Regions from separate parts of the Streptomyces sp. NPDC002640 genome, predicted to be linked through region 3. Evidence: riboswitches for the same ligand, from Rfam matches in the RefSeq annotation. Region 3 holds a riboswitch; each other region holds the start of a gene.
What was found. Region 3 has a riboswitch for cobalamin ahead of ACWD3O_RS10630 (ABC transporter substrate-binding protein). Riboswitches for the same ligand answer to the same signal wherever they lie in the genome.
Positions count from the first base shown of each region.

Region 1: another riboswitch for cobalamin. It lies ahead of cobN (cobaltochelatase subunit CobN); the one in region 3 lies ahead of ACWD3O_RS10630 (ABC transporter substrate-binding protein).
Region 2: another riboswitch for cobalamin. It lies ahead of ACWD3O_RS12970 (GHMP family kinase ATP-binding protein); the one in region 3 lies ahead of ACWD3O_RS10630 (ABC transporter substrate-binding protein).

Region 1 covers NZ_JBSFVZ010000019.1:91,138-96,733, reverse strand. The annotation lists gene ACWD3O_RS23765 (cobyric acid synthase) at 1-181, opposite strand, end outside; gene cobF (precorrin-6A synthase (deacetylating)) at 178-921, opposite strand; gene cobN (cobaltochelatase subunit CobN) at 918-4,499, opposite strand; cobalamin riboswitch at 4,542-4,673, opposite strand; gene ACWD3O_RS23750 (condensation domain-containing protein) at 4,681-5,596, opposite strand, start outside.
Region 2 covers NZ_JBSFVZ010000008.1:64,004-69,599, reverse strand. The annotation lists gene ACWD3O_RS12985 (hypothetical protein) at 81-665, shown strand; gene ACWD3O_RS12980 (TMEM175 family protein) at 731-1,354, opposite strand; gene ACWD3O_RS12975 (ferric reductase-like transmembrane domain-containing protein) at 1,490-2,485, opposite strand; cobalamin riboswitch at 2,704-2,943, shown strand; gene ACWD3O_RS12970 (GHMP family kinase ATP-binding protein) at 3,147-4,052, shown strand; gene ACWD3O_RS12965 (cysteine synthase family protein) at 4,049-5,071, shown strand; gene ACWD3O_RS12960 (ATP-grasp domain-containing protein) at 5,068-5,596, shown strand, end outside.
Region 3 covers NZ_JBSFVZ010000006.1:138,677-144,272, reverse strand. The annotation lists gene ACWD3O_RS10645 (SMI1/KNR4 family protein) at 1-162, shown strand, start outside; gene ACWD3O_RS10640 (ABC transporter ATP-binding protein) at 570-1,397, opposite strand; gene ACWD3O_RS10635 (FecCD family ABC transporter permease) at 1,394-2,458, opposite strand; gene ACWD3O_RS10630 (ABC transporter substrate-binding protein) at 2,455-3,528, opposite strand; cobalamin riboswitch at 3,570-3,752, opposite strand; gene ACWD3O_RS10625 (alpha/beta hydrolase) at 3,903-4,874, opposite strand; gene ACWD3O_RS10620 (NUDIX domain-containing protein) at 5,026-5,596, opposite strand, start outside.

The DNA.
Region 1 (5,596 bases), on a different contig from region 3:
CACGCCCGATCTCCGCCGCCACGCCGTCCCGGCCGAGGCAGACCATCGAGTTGTTCGACATGTTCTGCGCCTTGTACGGCGCCACCCGCAGCCCGCGCCGCGCGAACGCCCGGCACAGCGCCGTCGTCACCACGGACTTCCCGGCGTCCGAGGTGGTCCCCGCGACCAGCAGCCCGCTCATCGCGCCGCGCCCTTCCTCAGCAGACACACGTCCATCACCCAACCGGCGGCCTCCCGGGCCCGGGCCCGCGCCCGCACGATCTCCGGCAGCACCTCGCCGACCCGGCCGGCCGCCAACTCCTCGCTCTCCGTGCCGAGATTGGCGCCCCACCAGACCCGCCAGTCCTCCAGACCCTCGAACCGCGGCTCGGACCCGAGCATCACCACGATGTTCTCCTGCCCGGCGGCGACCGCCTCGGCCAGCCGCCGGGCGGTGGTCACCTGCACCGGCCGGCCCACCTCGTGCAGCACCATCCGGTGCCGCGCCGCCAGCAGTTGAGGCGCGCTCACCCCCGGCAGCACGTCGTACTCCACCGGCACCACGGCCCGCTCGGCGATCCGCTCCACGATCCGCACCGTCGAGTCGTACAGCGCCGGATCGCCCCACACCAGGAACGCCGCCGTGCCGCCCCGGGCGGCCAGCACCCGCTCGTAGGCGGCCACCCGGGCCTCGTGCCAGGCGGCCACCGCCCCCGGATAGTCCTTCGGGTCCCGGCGGTCCCGCTCCGGGTCGGGCACCTCCACCAGCTCCACGCCGTGCGCCGCGCACACCGCGCGCCGCAGCTCCAGCAGCCCGTCCTCCTCGGACTTGCGGGCCGCCACCGCGTAGTCGCAGTCCCGCAGCGCCTCCACGACCTCGGCCGTCAGGTGCCGCGGCCCCATGCCGATGCCGAGGATCCGCACCCGCACCGCCACGCTCACTCGGACCGCTCCTCCAGCTCGCCCTCGACCTCCAGGTAGACCTCGGACATCGCCTGCAGCGTCGCGGGGTCGGGCTCGGCCCACAGGCCGCGCTCCGCCGCCTCGTGCAGCCGCTCCACGATGCCGTGCAGCGCCCACGGGTTGGAGCGCCGCAGGAACTCCTGCGTCTCCTCGTCCAGCACGTACTCGGCGGCCAGCTTCTCGTACATCCAGTCGTGCACCACGCCGGCCGTGGCGTCGAAGCCGAAGAGGTAGTCCACCGTCGCCGCCAGCTCGAAGGCACCCTTGTAGCCGTGCCGGCGCATCGCCGCGATCCACCGCGGGTTGACCACGCGCGCCCGGAAGACCCGGGCGGTCTCCTCGGCCAGCGTGCGGGTGCGCACCGCGTCCGGCGTGGTGGAGTCGCCCACGTACGCCTTCGGGTCCGCGCCGGTCAGCGCGCGCACGGTGGCGATCATGCCGCCGTGGTACTGGAAGTAGTCGTCGGAGTCCGCGATGTCGTGCTCGGCGCTGTCGATGTTCTTCGCCGCCACCTTGATCCGCCGGTAGTTGGCGCGCATGTCGTCCGCCGCCGGCACGCCGTCGAGACCGCGTCCGTACGCGAACCCGCCCCACGCCGTGTACACCTCGGCCAGGTCGCGGTCGTCACGCCAGCTGCCGGACTCCACCAGCTGCAGGATGCCCGCGCCGTAGGAACCGGGCTTGGAGCCGAAGATCCGCGTGGTGGCGCGGCGTTCGTCCCCGTGCTCCGCGAGGTCGGCCCGGGCGTGCGCCCGCACGTAGTTCGCGTCGTCGGGCTCGTCGAGCGCGGCGACCATCCGCACCGCGTCGTCCAGCATCGCCACCACGTGCGGGAAGGCGTCCCGGAAGAAGCCCGAGATCCGCACCGTCACGTCGATCCGGGGGCGGCCCAGCTCCTCCGGCGGCACCACCTCCAGCCGCGACACCCGCCGGGACGCCTCGTCCCACTCGGGCCGCACGCCCAGCAGCGCCAGCACCTCCGCGACGTCGTCGCCGGAGGTCCGCATCGCCGACGTCCCCCACACCGACAGGCCGACCGACCTCGGATACTCCCCGGTGTCTTGGAGGTGCCGCTCCACCAGCGACCGGGCCATCGCCTGACCGGTCTGCCAGGCCAGCCGCGAAGGCACCGCCCGGGGGTCGACGGTGTAGAAGTTCCGCCCGGTCGGCAGCACGTTCACCAGGCCGCGCAGCGGCGACCCCGAGGGGCCCGCGGGCACGTACCCGCCGGCCAGCGCGTGGACCACATGGTCCAGCTCCTCCGTCGTCCGCGCCAGCCGCGGCACCACCTGCTCGGCGGCGAACTCCAGCACCCGCCGCACCTCGGGATCGTCGTGCAGCGCGGCGGCCGCCCCGGGGCTCCAGCCGGCGGCCTCCATCCGCTCCACCAGCTCGCGCGCACGCGCCTCCACGCCGTCGACCGACTCCAGCCGCTCGTCGTCCTTCAGGCCCAGCGCCTTCCGCAGCCCGGGCACCGCCCCGCCGACCCCGCCCCACACCTGGGCGGCCCGCAGGATCGCCAGCACCAGGTTGACCCGCGCCTCGCCCTCCGGGGCCTCGCCCAGCACATGGAGACCGTCCCGGATCTGCGCGTCCTTGATCTCGCACAGCCAGCCGTCGACATGGAGCAGGAAGTCGTCGAACTCCTCGTCGTCCGGGCGCTGTTCGAGCCCGAGGTCCCGGTGCATCTCGGCGGCGCGCATCAGCGACCAGATCTCGCCCCGGACCGCCGGCAGCTTCGCCGGGTCCATCGACGCGATGTTCGCGTGCTCGTCCAGCAGCTGCTCCAGGCGCGCGATGTCGCCGTAGGACTCGGCGCGTGCCATCGGCGGGATCAGGTGGTCGACGACGGTGGCGTGCGCCCGCCGCTTGGCCTGCGCGCCCTCGCCCGGGTCGTTCACCAGGAACGGGTAGACCAGCGGCAGCGAGCCGAGCGCCGCGTCGGTGGCGCACTCCGCCGACAGCGCGGCGTTCTTGCCCGGCAGCCACTCCAGCGAACCGTGCTTGCCCAGGTGGACGAGCGCGTGCGCGCCGAAACCGTTCTCCAGCCAGCGGTAGGCGGCCAGGTAGTGGTGGCTCGGCGGCAGCGACGGGTCGTGGTAGATCGCCACCGGGTTCTCCCCGAAGCCGCGCGGCGGCTGCACCAGCACCACCACGTTGCCCGCGCGCAGCGCGGCCAGCACGATCTCCCCGGCCTCGTTGACGAAGAGCCGGCCCGGGGCGGGACCCCACGCCTCGGCCATCGCCTCCCGCAGCCCCTGCGGGAGGTCCGCCGTCCATGCCGCGTACTGGTCGGCGGTGATCCGCACGTGGGCGTCGGTGAGCTGCCCGGAGGTCAGCCACTCCTCGTCCTGCCCGCCCGCCGCGATCACCGCGTGGATCAGCGCGTCGCCGGCCTCCTGGTCGTCCGGCAGGTCCAGCCCGGGCAGTTCACCGGGGGCGCCCAGGTCGTAGCCCTCCTCCCGCAGCCGGCGCAGCAGCCGGACCGCGGAGCGGGGCGTGTCCAGACCGACGGCGTTGCCGATCCGGGAGTGCTTGGTCGGATACGCCGACAGCACCACCGCGATCCGCTTGTCCCCGTTCGGGACGTGCCGCAGCCGGGCGTGGTTGACCGCGATCCCCGCCAGCCGGGCGCACCGCTCGGGGTCCGCGACGTAGCGGGGCAGCCCGTCCCGGTCGATCTCCTTGAAGGAGAACGGCACGGTGATGATCCGCCCGTCGAACTCCGGGATGGCGATCTGGCTGGCCGAGTCCAGCGGCGTGACGCCGTCCTCCGACGCCTCCCACTCGGCCCGCGAACTCGTCAGGCAGAGCCCCTGCAGCACCGGGACGTCCAGAGCGGCCATCCGCTCCACGTCCCACGCCTCGTCGTCGCCCCCGGCACCCGCCGACGCCGGGACGCTGCCACCGGCCGCCAGCACGGTCACCACCAGCGCGTCGAACCCGCCGAGCGCCGCGTACAGCTCGTCCGGCGCCGACCGCAGCGACCCCGCGAACACCGGCACGCCCACCGCGAGACCGGTGGCGTCCACCGCGTCCGCCAGGTCGTGCGCGAACGTCGCGTTCCCGCCGGCCTCGTGCGCCCGGTAGTAGAGGATCCCCACCCGGGGGAGCGACGGGTCGCGCGGCGCCCGCTCGGCGAACCCCCACAGCGGCACGGCCTCCGGCGGCTCGAAGCCCTCACCGGTCAGCAGCACGGTGTCGGAGAGGAAGGCGTGCAGCCGCCGCAGGTTGGCCGGGCCGCCCTCCGCCAGGTAGCGGTGCGCGTCGGCGGCCACCCCCACCGGGACGGTCGAGTGCTCCATCAGCTCGGCGCTCGGCTGGAGCTCGCCGCCGAGCACCACCAGCGGCGTCCCCCGCTCCCGGACCGCGGCCAGCCCCGGCCACAGGTCGTGCGGGGAGCCGAGCAGCCGCACCACCACGAGGGCGGCACCCTCCACGGCGGCGGCGAGTTCCTCGTCGGAGGCCCGGGACGGATTCGCCCACGCGTACGCGGCGCCACTGGCCCGCGCGGAGAGCAGATCGGTGTCGGACGTGGACAGCAGGGCAACAGGCACGGTCAAGGCCGTGATCCTCCCTCGGGGTTCTCGCCCCGTACGACGGTCGGACAACCCGTGGCCAGTGTCTGGCTGCGTCCCCGGGGAGGGGAACGTCACAGTGGCGGAACCGCCCCGGAATCGCACCGGGTTCCTGCGCCACGAGTTGGTGGAGCCCCACCCTATCCGGGCACCGCCCGTCTCACACCAGGGCCCCCGGTTCCCGCGCCCCGGCCGACACCGGTGCCCCCGGTTCCCGTTCGCCGGCCGACGCACGGGCGACCTCCGCGACGAGCTCCCGCAGCCGCTCCAGGTACCGCTCCATGCTCCGCAGCGCCGGACCGGTGTCCGGGTACCGGGCGGCGAACTGCAACCCCTCGTGCACCCTGCTCACCCACACGCACACCTGGTCCCCGTACGACACCCTCAGCAGCCCGTACGCGTGCAGCTCGTCCCACCGCTCCGACCCGGGCACCGTGCGCCCGTCGACGAACGACACGATCGAGTACAGGTCGGGCGAGGTGGGCCGGAACTCCGCCCCCAGCAGCCGCAGCACCCGCGCGATCGGCATCCGCGCCAGCCGCCGGTTCTCCCGCAACGCCGCCCGCACCCGCCGCAGCGCCTCCTCGAAACCGGCCCCGTCCGACAGGTCCACCTCGATGGGCACCCCGCCGACGTACCAGCCCACGGAGTCCTGCCACTGCGACTTGGCCCGGGTGTGGAAGGGCACCACCGTCCGGTACACGTCCGTGCCCGCGATCTCCCGCACGATCACCGCCGTCGCGGCCAGCACACCCACCAGGGAACCGCCGAACGGCCGGCAGTACGCCTCGAAGCCCGCCGCCTCGCCCGCCCCGCCCAGCATGTCCTGCATCAGCTTCTGCGTGGGCAGCTTGCCCTCCGTCTCCAGCCCCAGGTCGACGGGAAAATTGGGCAGCCGCCCGTCGCACCGGGCGACGAACTCCCGCCAGCGCGCCACGATCTCGTGACCGTCGTCCACCCGGTCCGCGTCCGCCCGCTCGGCCTCGCAGAAGTCGACGTAACTGCCCGCGGGCCGCTGCTCCACCGCCCGGCCCTCCACGGCCGCCGCGTAGAACTCGTGCACCTCGGCGGGGATG
Region 2 (5,596 bases), on a different contig from region 3:
CGTCTGTCGGAGGCGAGGGCTAACCTCGTGGACACCGGGCCGAACCAGGTCGGGGCGGACTCGGACACAGGGGAGGGGCGATGGTGCTGGACGAGCGGCTGGCGGCGTTCTCGCGGGAGCGGCTGGGCGGGTCCGCGGTGCCGGAGGACCTGCGGATCCTGGCGACCGCCCAGTGGGAGGGGAGCGGCCACCCCTTCCAGCGGTACGGCATCACGGTGCTGGAGCCCGGTGAGCGGCACATGCTGACGGACCACAGCTACCTCACCGAGCAGGACCGCCAGGACCCCGACATCATGGCGACCTGCGCGGCGTTCGAGCGGATGACGGAGTTCCTGAAGGTCGTCGCCGTGCACGAGGACGGCCTCTGCTTCGGCTACTGGACGCACCCGCGACAGCGGCAGGACGCGCCCGCGCCGGTCGTCATGGTCGACACCGAGGCTTCCTCCCTGGTGCAGGCCGGGCGGACGCTCTCCGAGGCATTCCTGGGCGAGATCGCCTACGAGGACGACGACCTGTTCGCCGAGGTCGCGGAGGAACTCGCGCGGCTGGGGATACCCGTGTCGGCGAGGTCCTGGGCGGACCTCGCCGAGGCGGTCGCGGACCCCGCACCGGAGGACGTCGCGGAGGAGCTGTACCGCGCGGAGCTGGAGCGCCGGACCGCGTGAGTCCGTACGTCAGGGCCGGACACCGCCGGCCGGGAGCGGCGCCGCGACCCGGAACAACGGCACCGTCACGGCTGGGTGGCCCGGGCGGTGCGGGTGGCGTGCCGGTGGGCCAGCACGGAGAGGGGCACGGCGGCGATCCAGCTGTAGAGGGCCGCCACGGGGGAGAACTGGGCGATCACCACGGAGAGGAGGAAGACGCACGCCTGCGCGGGAAAGGGCGGGAAGGGCTTCCGCCGCCCCGGTTCCCGGGCGATGCGCACGGCCATCACGTACAGCACCAGGGCGGCCGTGCCGATGACCACGCCGTACAGGCCGGGGCCGAGGGGACGGTCGCCGTAGTCGGCCAGCACCCTCGTCGGGAAGGGGATCAGGGAGATCAGCGCCAGGAAGGCGACGTTGCACCAGAAGAGGGTGCCGTTGATCCACTCCGCCTCGCGCAGCACCGAGTGGTGGGCCCGCCAGAACAGGGCGATCACGGCGGCGCTCAACAGGAACGTCCCGACCTGGCCCTGCACGTCGCCGAGCGCGTCCGACAGGGCCCGCCCCCGTAGCCCGTCGGGCACGTCGATGTCGAGCACCAGCAGCGTCATGGCGATGGCCACCACGCCGTCGGTCAACGCGAGAACCCGGTGCTTCGGCAGGTACTTCTGCTCCGGAGCGGCGGCTGTGTGCCCGTGGCCCGTATCCATGCTCCCGTGGTAGCACCACCCGCGTGCCGTCCCCCGGCACCACCGCCACCGGCCGCCCGCGTGTCGTGGACCGGACTCCGGATCAGGGGGTGCCGGGGGACGCGGCGGGCGATAGCCCTGCGGTGGCCGACCGGATCACTCCGTCTCCTTCTCGTGCGGGCTGCTCGCCGGAGCCTCGGCCGGCCGCTCCCTGCCTCCGTCATGACCGGAGACGACCACGACGAGGATGCCGACGACCACGGCCCCGGCGAGAACCCTGCCCGCCGCCCGCAGCGTCCACCCCGGCAGTGAGCCCCCCGGACCGCCCGCACCCCGCCCCGGGGCGCCCAGTCGCTCCGCGCGGCGGGCGGGTCTCAGCAACCGCACCAGCAGCAGCACGGCGACGGGGAGTTGCAGCAGCCACAGCACCGTGCGGGGCCACTCGCCGTACCAGACGTTGGTGCCGTACAGCAGCGTGTGCCACACGCTCAGCACGTACACGACGATCACGAAGCGGTGCAGCCGCCGCCAGGTGGTGGCGCCGATGCGGTTGCGGACGTAGAAGAGCAGGCCCAGCGGCACGGCCAGATACAGGGCCGCCTGGCCGATGGGGATGGCGATCTGCCCGGTCCCGGAGTCGTACCAGCCGGGCACGAAGGAGTCGGCGAAACCGGTCCACAGCCGCTTCAGCCACGTCAACTCGGTCTCGTAGCGGACGAGTTCGGCCGCGAACATCAGCGCGTGCGCGAACATCAGAGCCATCGTCGTCAGGCTCGTGGTGCGGTGCCAGCGCTCCAGGACCTGGCGGGAGACGGGTAATCGGCCGGGTCTCGGCCCCGACAGCAGCAGGCCGAGCATGACCGTGCCCCAGGCCCACAGCAGTCCCGACCACCCGAAGGCCTGGCTGAGCAGGTACATCCAGTACGTGGCCGGGTCGTCCATGAACGGCATGATCGCGACCGTCGCCGACTCGCCGGAGCCCATCCGCGCCCACAGGAACACGAAGACGGCGGCCGTGACCAGGACCGCCGCCGTCGCGTCGGGCACCGCGGCCCGCAGGTCGGTGCGCAGGGTGACCCGGCCGGCCGCGGGTCCCTCACGGACGGGCAGGGCGGTCGTGCCGTCGTCTCCCGACGGCGTCGTGGGCGACATCTGGACCTCCGGTGAGCGCGGGACACCGATGCTCGGTGTGCGGGTGTGGTGGGCGTCACCAGTGTGATCGAGGCGGGTGTGCTTCACCGAGGCGTCATTCGGCCAGTGTGACTCCGGATGACCGGCCGGGCCCTCCTATGGCTGTGGAGCGCTCATGGCCGCCGACGGCATTCGGACAACCAGTCACGCGCCACTGCCGCCGCGGATCGTGCCCCCCTAACCTGATGCCTGCAGTCGGTTCGCGCCTCCTGCCCGGTCAGGCGTCGGGCGGCGCGACGCAAGAGGGAACCCGGTGCGAACCCGGGACTGTCCCGCAGCGGTGAGTGGGAGCGACAGCCGTCGGCAGCACCGGGCCTCTCAGGGACGAGAGCCGGGGAACCGACGGCCCGCAGGCGCTTCGCCGGACCTCCGGAGGGCCGGCCCACGAGTCCGAAGACCTGCCACTGCGCCCGCACCTGGCGTGCGGGTTGTACACGGTGACCTCGTGGACCGGGTTGGCGGTACGGACGGCCGTACAGCGTACGGCACGGGTTGTGCCGCGCCTCCTGCCCTGTCCCGCTCAGCAGTCCGGGACCACGAAGGAGGACGTGTCCGTGACCGTGCGATCCGTCGTGGGCCCCGGGGGATGCGGGGCGCTCCGCCGTGCGACGGGGCGGACCGCATGGTGCTGACATCCGCCGAGGAGCACCCCCTGCCCGGGCACACGCCCGCAGCCATGGTGTCCGGAGTCTGCCACGGCACCCTGGGCGAGCTGTACCAGGGCCCGCTGCGGGCGGGTGGCGAGCCGGACATCGCCGTGGTGTCCTTTCCCGTGGACCGGCACTCCTGGGTGCACTTCACCCCCGGGGCGGAACCGTCGAGCACGTTGCCCGTCGGGGAGAAGTCCGCCGCGGCGGTCGGCCTCTTCCTGCGGCACTTCGGGCTCACGCTGCCGCCGGGCCGCTGGAGCGCCCACTCGGAACTGACGGTCGGCGTGGGAATGGCGAGTTCGACCGCCGACATCGTGGCGACCCTGCGTTGCCTGTTCCGGGTCTTCGGGCTGCCCTACGACCTGGACGTCGTCCTCGGCATCCTGTCGGCGATCGAACGGTCCGACAGCGTCTTCCTCGACGAGTTCGCCCTTCACCTGAGCGGCCGGCATCGCGTGGTGAAGCGGCTGGGCACGGACCTCGGGTTCCACACCGCCTACATCACCGAGCCCGGGACGGTGGACACCTCCGCCGTCACCGCCGAACTCGTGGCGCACTACCGCAGGCGGGGCGAGGAGTACGAGCGGTGCCTGGCCGATCTCCTCAAGGGGTTCGCCTCACGCGACCCCGTCGTCATCGCCCGCGCCGCCACCACCAGCGCCGTCCTCTCCCAGGAGGTGCTGCCCAAGACGACCTTCGACGCCCTGCTCGCCCGCCGCGAACGGTTCGGTGCCGACGGCGTCTTCGTCGCCCACACGGGCCGGGTGATCGGCTACCTCTTCCGCGGCCGCCCCGGCCCCGACGTCAAGGCGGACGTCTCCGCGTTCTTCCGCTCACAAGGCCATCAGTGTTCCTTCGCCCAAGGAGGTTACGGATGATCCACCCCCACATCGCGGACGCCCTGAAGATCCCCGACCTGGTCCGTCTGTCCGACGGCCTCGTCCTGATCCGGTTCGAGTCCATGAAGATCTACTCGGCGCTGGCCGCCGTCCGTCATCTCCTGGAGCGGGGCACGATCCGCCCGGGGCAGACCTTGGTCGACAGCTCCAGCGGCATCTACGCCTACGCCCTGGCACTGGCCTGCCACCGCTACGGGATGCGCTGCCACATCGTCGCGTCGACCACGGTGGACACCACCACCCGGGCCCAGCTGGAGATCCTCGGCGCCACCGTGGAACAGGTCAGACCCTCGCAGAACCTCAAACTGGACCAGGAGTTACGGGTGGCGCGGGTGAAGGAGATCCTGGCCGCCCACCCGGACCGGCACTGGATGCGCCAGTACCACGACGACGTCCACTACCTCGGGTACCAGGAGGTCGCCGACCGCGTCACGACCGCGTTCCCGGACACCCGGCTGACCGTCGTCGGCGGCGTGGGATCGGGGGCGTCGACAGGAGGCATCGTGGAACGCCTGCGTGCCACGGACCCCTCGGTGCGGCTGGTGGGTGTCCAGCCCTTCGGCAGCGTCACCTTCGGCAGCCAGGACCACGACGACCCGGAGGCGATCATCGCCGGTATCGGGTCGTCGATCGTCTTCGACAACGTTCGCCACCACCTCTACGACGCCGTCCACTGGCTGGACTTCACCCACGCCATGTCCGGCACGATCGCCCTGCTGCGCGACCATGCCGTGTTCGCCGGGCTGTCCACCGGCGCCGGATACCTGGCCGCCACCTACGAGACCCGCCGCCATCCCGACCGATTACACCTGGTGATCGGAGCCGACACCGGACACCGCTATGTCGACCGGGTGTTCGCCCGGCACGCGGAAGCACTGGATCCCTCGGCGCTGAAACCGGCCGAGGTGTCCGGCCCCGAGGAGATGTCCATGCCGTGGTCCACGGCGGCCTGGCGGCGCACCGCCGGCCCGACACGACGGAAGGAGCGGGCGGCATGACCATCGCCTGTCTCGAAGCACTCACCTTCGGCCTCGGGCACCTGGTGCGCGCGGCCGACGCACTCGGCGAGCGCCTGCTCCTGCTCACCAGGGACCGCTCCTACTACACGTACGAGCTGCGGCGGCTGCCGGACGACGCCCTCGACGTCGTGGAGACGGACACCTTCGACGTGGAGGCAGTGGCGGACCTGCTGCACCGGACGGCTGGGCTGCGCGGCCTGATCAGCTCGACCGACACCTGGACGCTGGTGGGCGCGGATCTCGCGGAACGCCTCGGTCTGCCGGGGCTCGATCCGGCCGTGCTGAGGCTGACGCGGGACAAGGCGGCCGTCCGCAACCGCCTGCACGGCGCGGGGCTGACGCGCGGACGCGCCGTGGAGGTCACCGGCACGGGGCAACGCGAGCTGCTGCTGAAGGAGGTCGGCCTGCCCGCCGTCCTCAAGGACACGGCGGGCACCGGGAGCCAGAACGTCTGGCTGGCGCGGTCCGAGTGGGAGCTGGACGCGGCCCTGGGCGAGTCGGCCG
Region 3 (5,596 bases):
GACAACGGCGGTGGTGATCAGTTCGCCCTCGTGGAGCAGCCGGATCGACCAGACATCTTTGTATGGGAGCATGAGAGCGACAGTCGCAGGTGGGTGGCGAACGACCTCCGCGACTATCTGAGACGCTCGCTCGCCCAGGGCGGGGACGAGTGGTACGAATAGCCTGCTCGGCAATACGTGGAAATTTCTAAGGAGCCTCGATTGCGGTCGGGGCTCTTCGCATTCCCCTTCTGGTCCGAGTCTGAGCGTAAGCCTTGTCCATCGGCAGTCGGGCGGCTTGCGCGAGGCGAGTGGTGCTGGGTGGTTGAGCAACGGATGATGGGGAGGAGTTGCCGGGACTTGAGTATGGCGACGGCCTCCTCGACGGGGGGGGCGAAGCGAACTCGCGATGGCATGCGATTGGAGGGGGTCTCTCGGGCGTGGAGAGCGAAACAGCGGAACGGCCCTCTTGCGCCTGGTGATCTCGTTTCCTGATTCCTGACGCTTTCCCTGGGGACGACAACGGCTCCGGCCGCCGTGCACGGCTGGAGGGCGCCGGGGCCTGGCTGCGGTGGCCTTGATGGCCCCGGTCAGGTTCCGGTCAGCGTGCCCAGGAAGCGGATGTGCGGGCGGTTGCCGGGGCCGGGGTGGGTGACCTCGGCGCGGACGCCGTAGACGTCGGCGATCAGGGTCTCGGTGAGCGTGTCGGCGGGAGAGCCGGCGGCGACCACGCGGCCTTCGCGGAGGACGACGAGCTGGTCGCAGTACATGGCCGCCAGGTTCAGGTCGTGCAGGGCGACGACGCTGGTGACGGGGAGTTCGGCGACCAGGTTCAGCAGGTCGAGCTGGTGCTGGACGTCGAGGTGGTTGGTGGGCTCGTCCAGCAGCAGCTCGCGCGGCTCCTGGGCCAGGGCGCGGGCGATCTGCACCCGCTGGCGTTCGCCGCCGGAGAGGGTGTGCCAGGGCCGGTCCGCGCGGTCGGTGAGGCCCGTGCTCGCCAGGGCGGCGCGCACGGCGGCCTCGTCGCGCGCGGTCGCGGGGGTCCAGGCCCGCCGGTGCGGGATGCGGCCGAGGCGGACGACGTCCAGCACGGTCAGCTCGACCAGGGTCTCGGCGTGCTGCTCGACGACGGCCACCCGCCGGGCCACCGTGCGGCGCCCCCACTCGCCGAGCGGGCGGCCGTCGAGGACGACGACGCCCGAGGTGGGGGCGAGGACGCCGGCCAGCAGCCGCAGCAGTGTCGACTTCCCCGAGCCGTTGGGCCCGAGCAGCCCCGTCACCGAACCGGGCCGGGGCGCGAGGCTGACGCCGTCGAGGACCAGCCGCCCGTCGAGGTCGCGGCTCACCCGGTCGGCGGCGAGGGTGGGTTCCGCGGTGGGCGGCGTGCCGGCGGGCCGCCGCCGGACCGGGGCCGTCATCGCGTCCTCCTGGTGCGGTACAGGACCAGGACGAACGCCGGGACGCCGACCAGCGAGGTGACCACGCCCACCGGCACCTCCTGGGGGTCGAGGACGGTACGGGCGAGGGTGTCGGCCCAGACCAGGAACACCGCCCCGGCGAGTGCGGTGACCGGCAGCAGCCGGGCGTGCCCCGGGCCGACGAGGGCGCGGGCGGCGTGCGGGAGGACCAGGCCGACGAAGCCGATCGCGCCCGCCGAGCTGACCAGCGCGGCGGTCAGCAGCGCCGTCACGGACAGCAGCACCAGCCGGGTCCGGGCGACCGGGACACCGAGCGTGGCCGCGGCGTCCTGGCCGAAGGCGAAGGCGTCCAGACTGCGCGCGTGGCCCAGGCACACCACGAGGGCGAGCGCCAGGACCGCGGCGCACAGCCCCACCTCGGTCCAGCCGGCCCCGCTCAGCGAGCCGAGCAGCCAGAACAGCACGCCCCGGGTGGTCTCCGCGTCGGCCGCCGTCGTCACCACGAACGAGGTCAGCGCGGAGAACAGCTGCATCGCCGCCACCCCGGACAGCACCACCCGGTCCGTCGTCCCGCCGAGCGTGTGGCTGAGCAACAGCACCAGGGCGAACGAGCCGACCGCGCCGAGGAAGGCGCCGCCGGACAGGGACAGGACACCGCCGCCCGCGCCGACGACGATGACCAGGACGGCGCCGGTGGACGCCCCGGAGGAGACGCCCAGCACGAACGGGTCGGCGAGCGGGTTGCGCAGCAGCGACTGCATCACCGCGCCGCAGACCGCGAGCCCGGCGCCGCACACCGCGGCGAGCAGGGTGCGCGGCAGCCGCAGGTCCCAGACGATGCCCTCGCGGATCGCGGTGAGGTCCGACGCGCCCCCGCCCAGGCGGGAGGCGACCACGGACCAGACGTCGCCCACCCCGACGGACGCCGGGCCGATGGTGATGGCCACGGCGACGGACAGGGCGAGCAGCGCCAGTCCGCCGCCCACGCCGGCCACGACGGGCAGCGCCCCGGTGGCCCTCCGCGTCGCGGGGACGGGGGAGGGGCGCAGGGACGTGGTCATCCGGCGAGCCCGTGCTCGCGCAGCGCCGCGGCCACCTTCTCGACGCCCTCCACGGTGCGGATCGTCGGGTTCATGGCCTGCCCGCTGAGCAGCACGTACCGCTTCTCCCGCACCGCCTTCAGGTTCCTGGTCGCCGGATGCGACTCCAGGAAGGCGATCTTGCCGGCGGCCGACTCGGCGGTCTGCGACCTGCGGGTGAGGTCGCCGAGGACGAGCAGGTCGGGGTCGCGGTCGGCGACGGTCTCCCAGTTGACCTGGGGCCATTCCTGGGTGCTGTCGTCGAGGACGTTCTTCGCGCCGAGCGCGTCGGTGATGACGCCGGGGGCTCCGCAGCAGCCCGCCATGTAGGGGGACTCCTGGTTCGCGAACCAGTACAGGACGGTGGTGTCCCCGGCGTCGATCCCCGAGGAGGCGTCGGCGACACGGCTCCGCAGCCGGTCGACCAGCCGCTCGCCGCGCTCCTCCACGCCGAAGACGCGGGCCAGTTCCCGCACCTCCCGGTAGACCGTGTCCATGGTCAGGGGTTCGGTGCGTGCGCCGTCACCGCCGCCGCTGTTGTCCTTGCCCTCGCAGTCGGCGGGCGACAGGTACGTCGGCACGCCGAGCTCGGTGAACTTCTCGCGGGGGGCCACGCCGCCCTTGCCCAGGGTGGACGTGAAGGAGGCGGCCACGAAGTCCGGTTCGGCGTCCAGTACGCGCTCGAAGGACGGCTGGTTGTCGGCGAGCCGGGGCACCCCGGTGCCGGCCTTCTCCAGTCCCTTCATGACCGGATCGGTCCAGGTGGCGGTTCCCGCCATGCGGTCCGCGAGGCCGAGCGAGAGCAGGATCTCGGTGGTGCCCTGGTTCAGGGACACGGCCCGCCGCGGCGGAGCCTCGACGGTCACCCGCTGCCCGCAGTTCTCGAACGTGACGGCTTCCGCGCCGGAGCGGGCGGAGCCGCCTGACCCGGCGGACGCGCCGGAGCCGGTCCCGGAGGCGGAGTCGGAGGCGGGGCCGGAACCGCAGGCGGTGAGCAGGAGCGCACCGGTCAGGAGCAGGGCGGAACGGCGGGCGGGGCGTGACAGATGCACGGCAGAGGCTTCCTCGGCGTCGGACCCATACGCGGGGTCGCGTGGACGTTCGGTCGCCAGCAGGTCTTCGGACTCGGGATCACCCCGGCGAGGCGCCTTCCCGGACCCGGCCGTGACCGTCGTCCAGTGGCTGCTGCCTCGCCCGTCACCCTTACCGCTGCGCGTCAGTTCCGGTCTCTCACCGGATTCCCTGACCCGTGGACGCGGACGACCGCGTCCACGAGTGCGACTGGCGTTCGGAAGCTACCACGCCGCGCTCGAGCGGCCCGCGGCGCCCTGGGCGAACCCGCGCCGCGACGCGTGGTTCCCGCGGCCGAGGCGCCGGCAGCCCGCACGAGACGGAGGCGGAGTGGCGGGCCCCGGCGGGGGAGGGGTCAGCTCTCGTGGAGGGCCTTCTTCAGGGCGTCGACGGCCAGGTGGCGGGCGACGTTCGCGGCACGGGTGTCGCGCAGGCTGTCCAGGAGCAGGAAGTCGTGGACCATGCCGGCCACGCGCACGGAGGTGACGTCGACGCCTGCCTCGCGGAGCTTGTTGGCGTACTTCTCTCCCTCGTCGCGCAGGACGTCCGCCTCGTCGGTGATGACGAGGGTGGGCGGCAGGTCCTTGAGCTGCTCCAGGCTCGCCCGCAGGGGGGCGGCGTACGGCTCGGTGCGCTGCGAGGGCTCGGAGTACTGGTCCCAGAACCAGATCATGCCGTCCCGGGTGAGGTAGTAGCCCTCGGCGAACTGGTGGTACGACGGGGTGTCGAAGTCCGCGTCGGCCACCGGGTACAGCAGGACCTGCGCCTTCAGGTCGATGCCGCCGCGCTCCTTGTTCATCAGGGCGAAGACGGTGGACATGCAGCCGCCCACGGACTCGCCGGTGACCGCGACACGGGAGGTGTCCAGGCCGTGGTCGGAGCCGTTCTCCAGCAGCCACTGTCCGACGGCGTAGTTCTGCTCCACCTGGGTCGGGTACTTCGCCTCCGGGGCCCGGTCGTACACCGGGAACACCCCGGCCGCGCCGGCGCCGACGGCCAGTTCGCGGAAGAGCCGGTCGTGGGTCTTCTCGTCGCCGAAGACCCAGCCGGCGCCGTGGATGTAGAAGACGACGGGCAGCGGGCCGGTGGCGCCCTTGGGCCTGATGATGCGGGTGCGGACCGTGCCCCACTCGCCGGCGTCGACCTCCACCCACTCCTCGTCCACCTCGGGCCGGGGCACGCTCGCGTCGCTCTGCAGGCCCAGGAGGATGTCGCGGCCCTGCTCCGGCGGCACCTCGTAGATCCGGGGGTGCGGGTCGGTCGCCTCGGCCAGTTCCTTCGCCGCCGGTTCCAGGAAGGGCGTGACGGGCGCGGGCAGATCGCTCATGCGGACTCCAGGTGCTCGGGCGTCCGGCGGCCACGGGGTGGTGGTCCGGACGCGCACTCCCCCCTGCTCCTCCTCCATGATCCCGGCCGCCCGCCCCCACGCAACCCGGCCGGGCGCCCGCGGACGCGGGGACCCGGCCGGGCGGTGGACGTCAGCGGCGCGCGGGCGTGGTGGGGTCCGTGTCCGCCGGGGGCAGGGCGGAGGGGGAGGCGGAGGGGGCGAAGGGGCCGTGGAGGGCAGCCCACTGCAGGAGCAGCACGGTCTTGCCGTCGGTGATGCGCCCGTCGAGGGTCATCGCGAGGGCCTCCGTGAAGGGCAGTTCGAGGACCTCGATGTCCTCGCCCTCCTCCTCCACGCCGCCTCCGGCTCCCGTGCGGTCGCCGGGGGTGTAGGGGGCGGCGAAGAAGTGGAGGCGCTCGGTGACCGAGCCGGGGCTCATGTACGCGTCGAGCACGTGGGTGAGCGGACCGAGGACGACGCCGAGTTCCTCGGCGGCCTCGCGGCGGATCGCCGTCTCCGGGTCGTCCGCGTCGAGCAGCCCCGCCGCGGCCTCGACGAGCATGCCGTCCGGGTGGTCGTTGACGTAGGCCGGGTAGCGGAACTGACGGGTGAGCAGGACGCGCCCGCGCCCGGTGTGGTAGGGCAGGACCACGGCGCCGTTGCCGCGGTCGTACGTCTCGCGCACCTGTGTCTCCCAGCGGCCGTCGCGGCGCCGGTAGTCG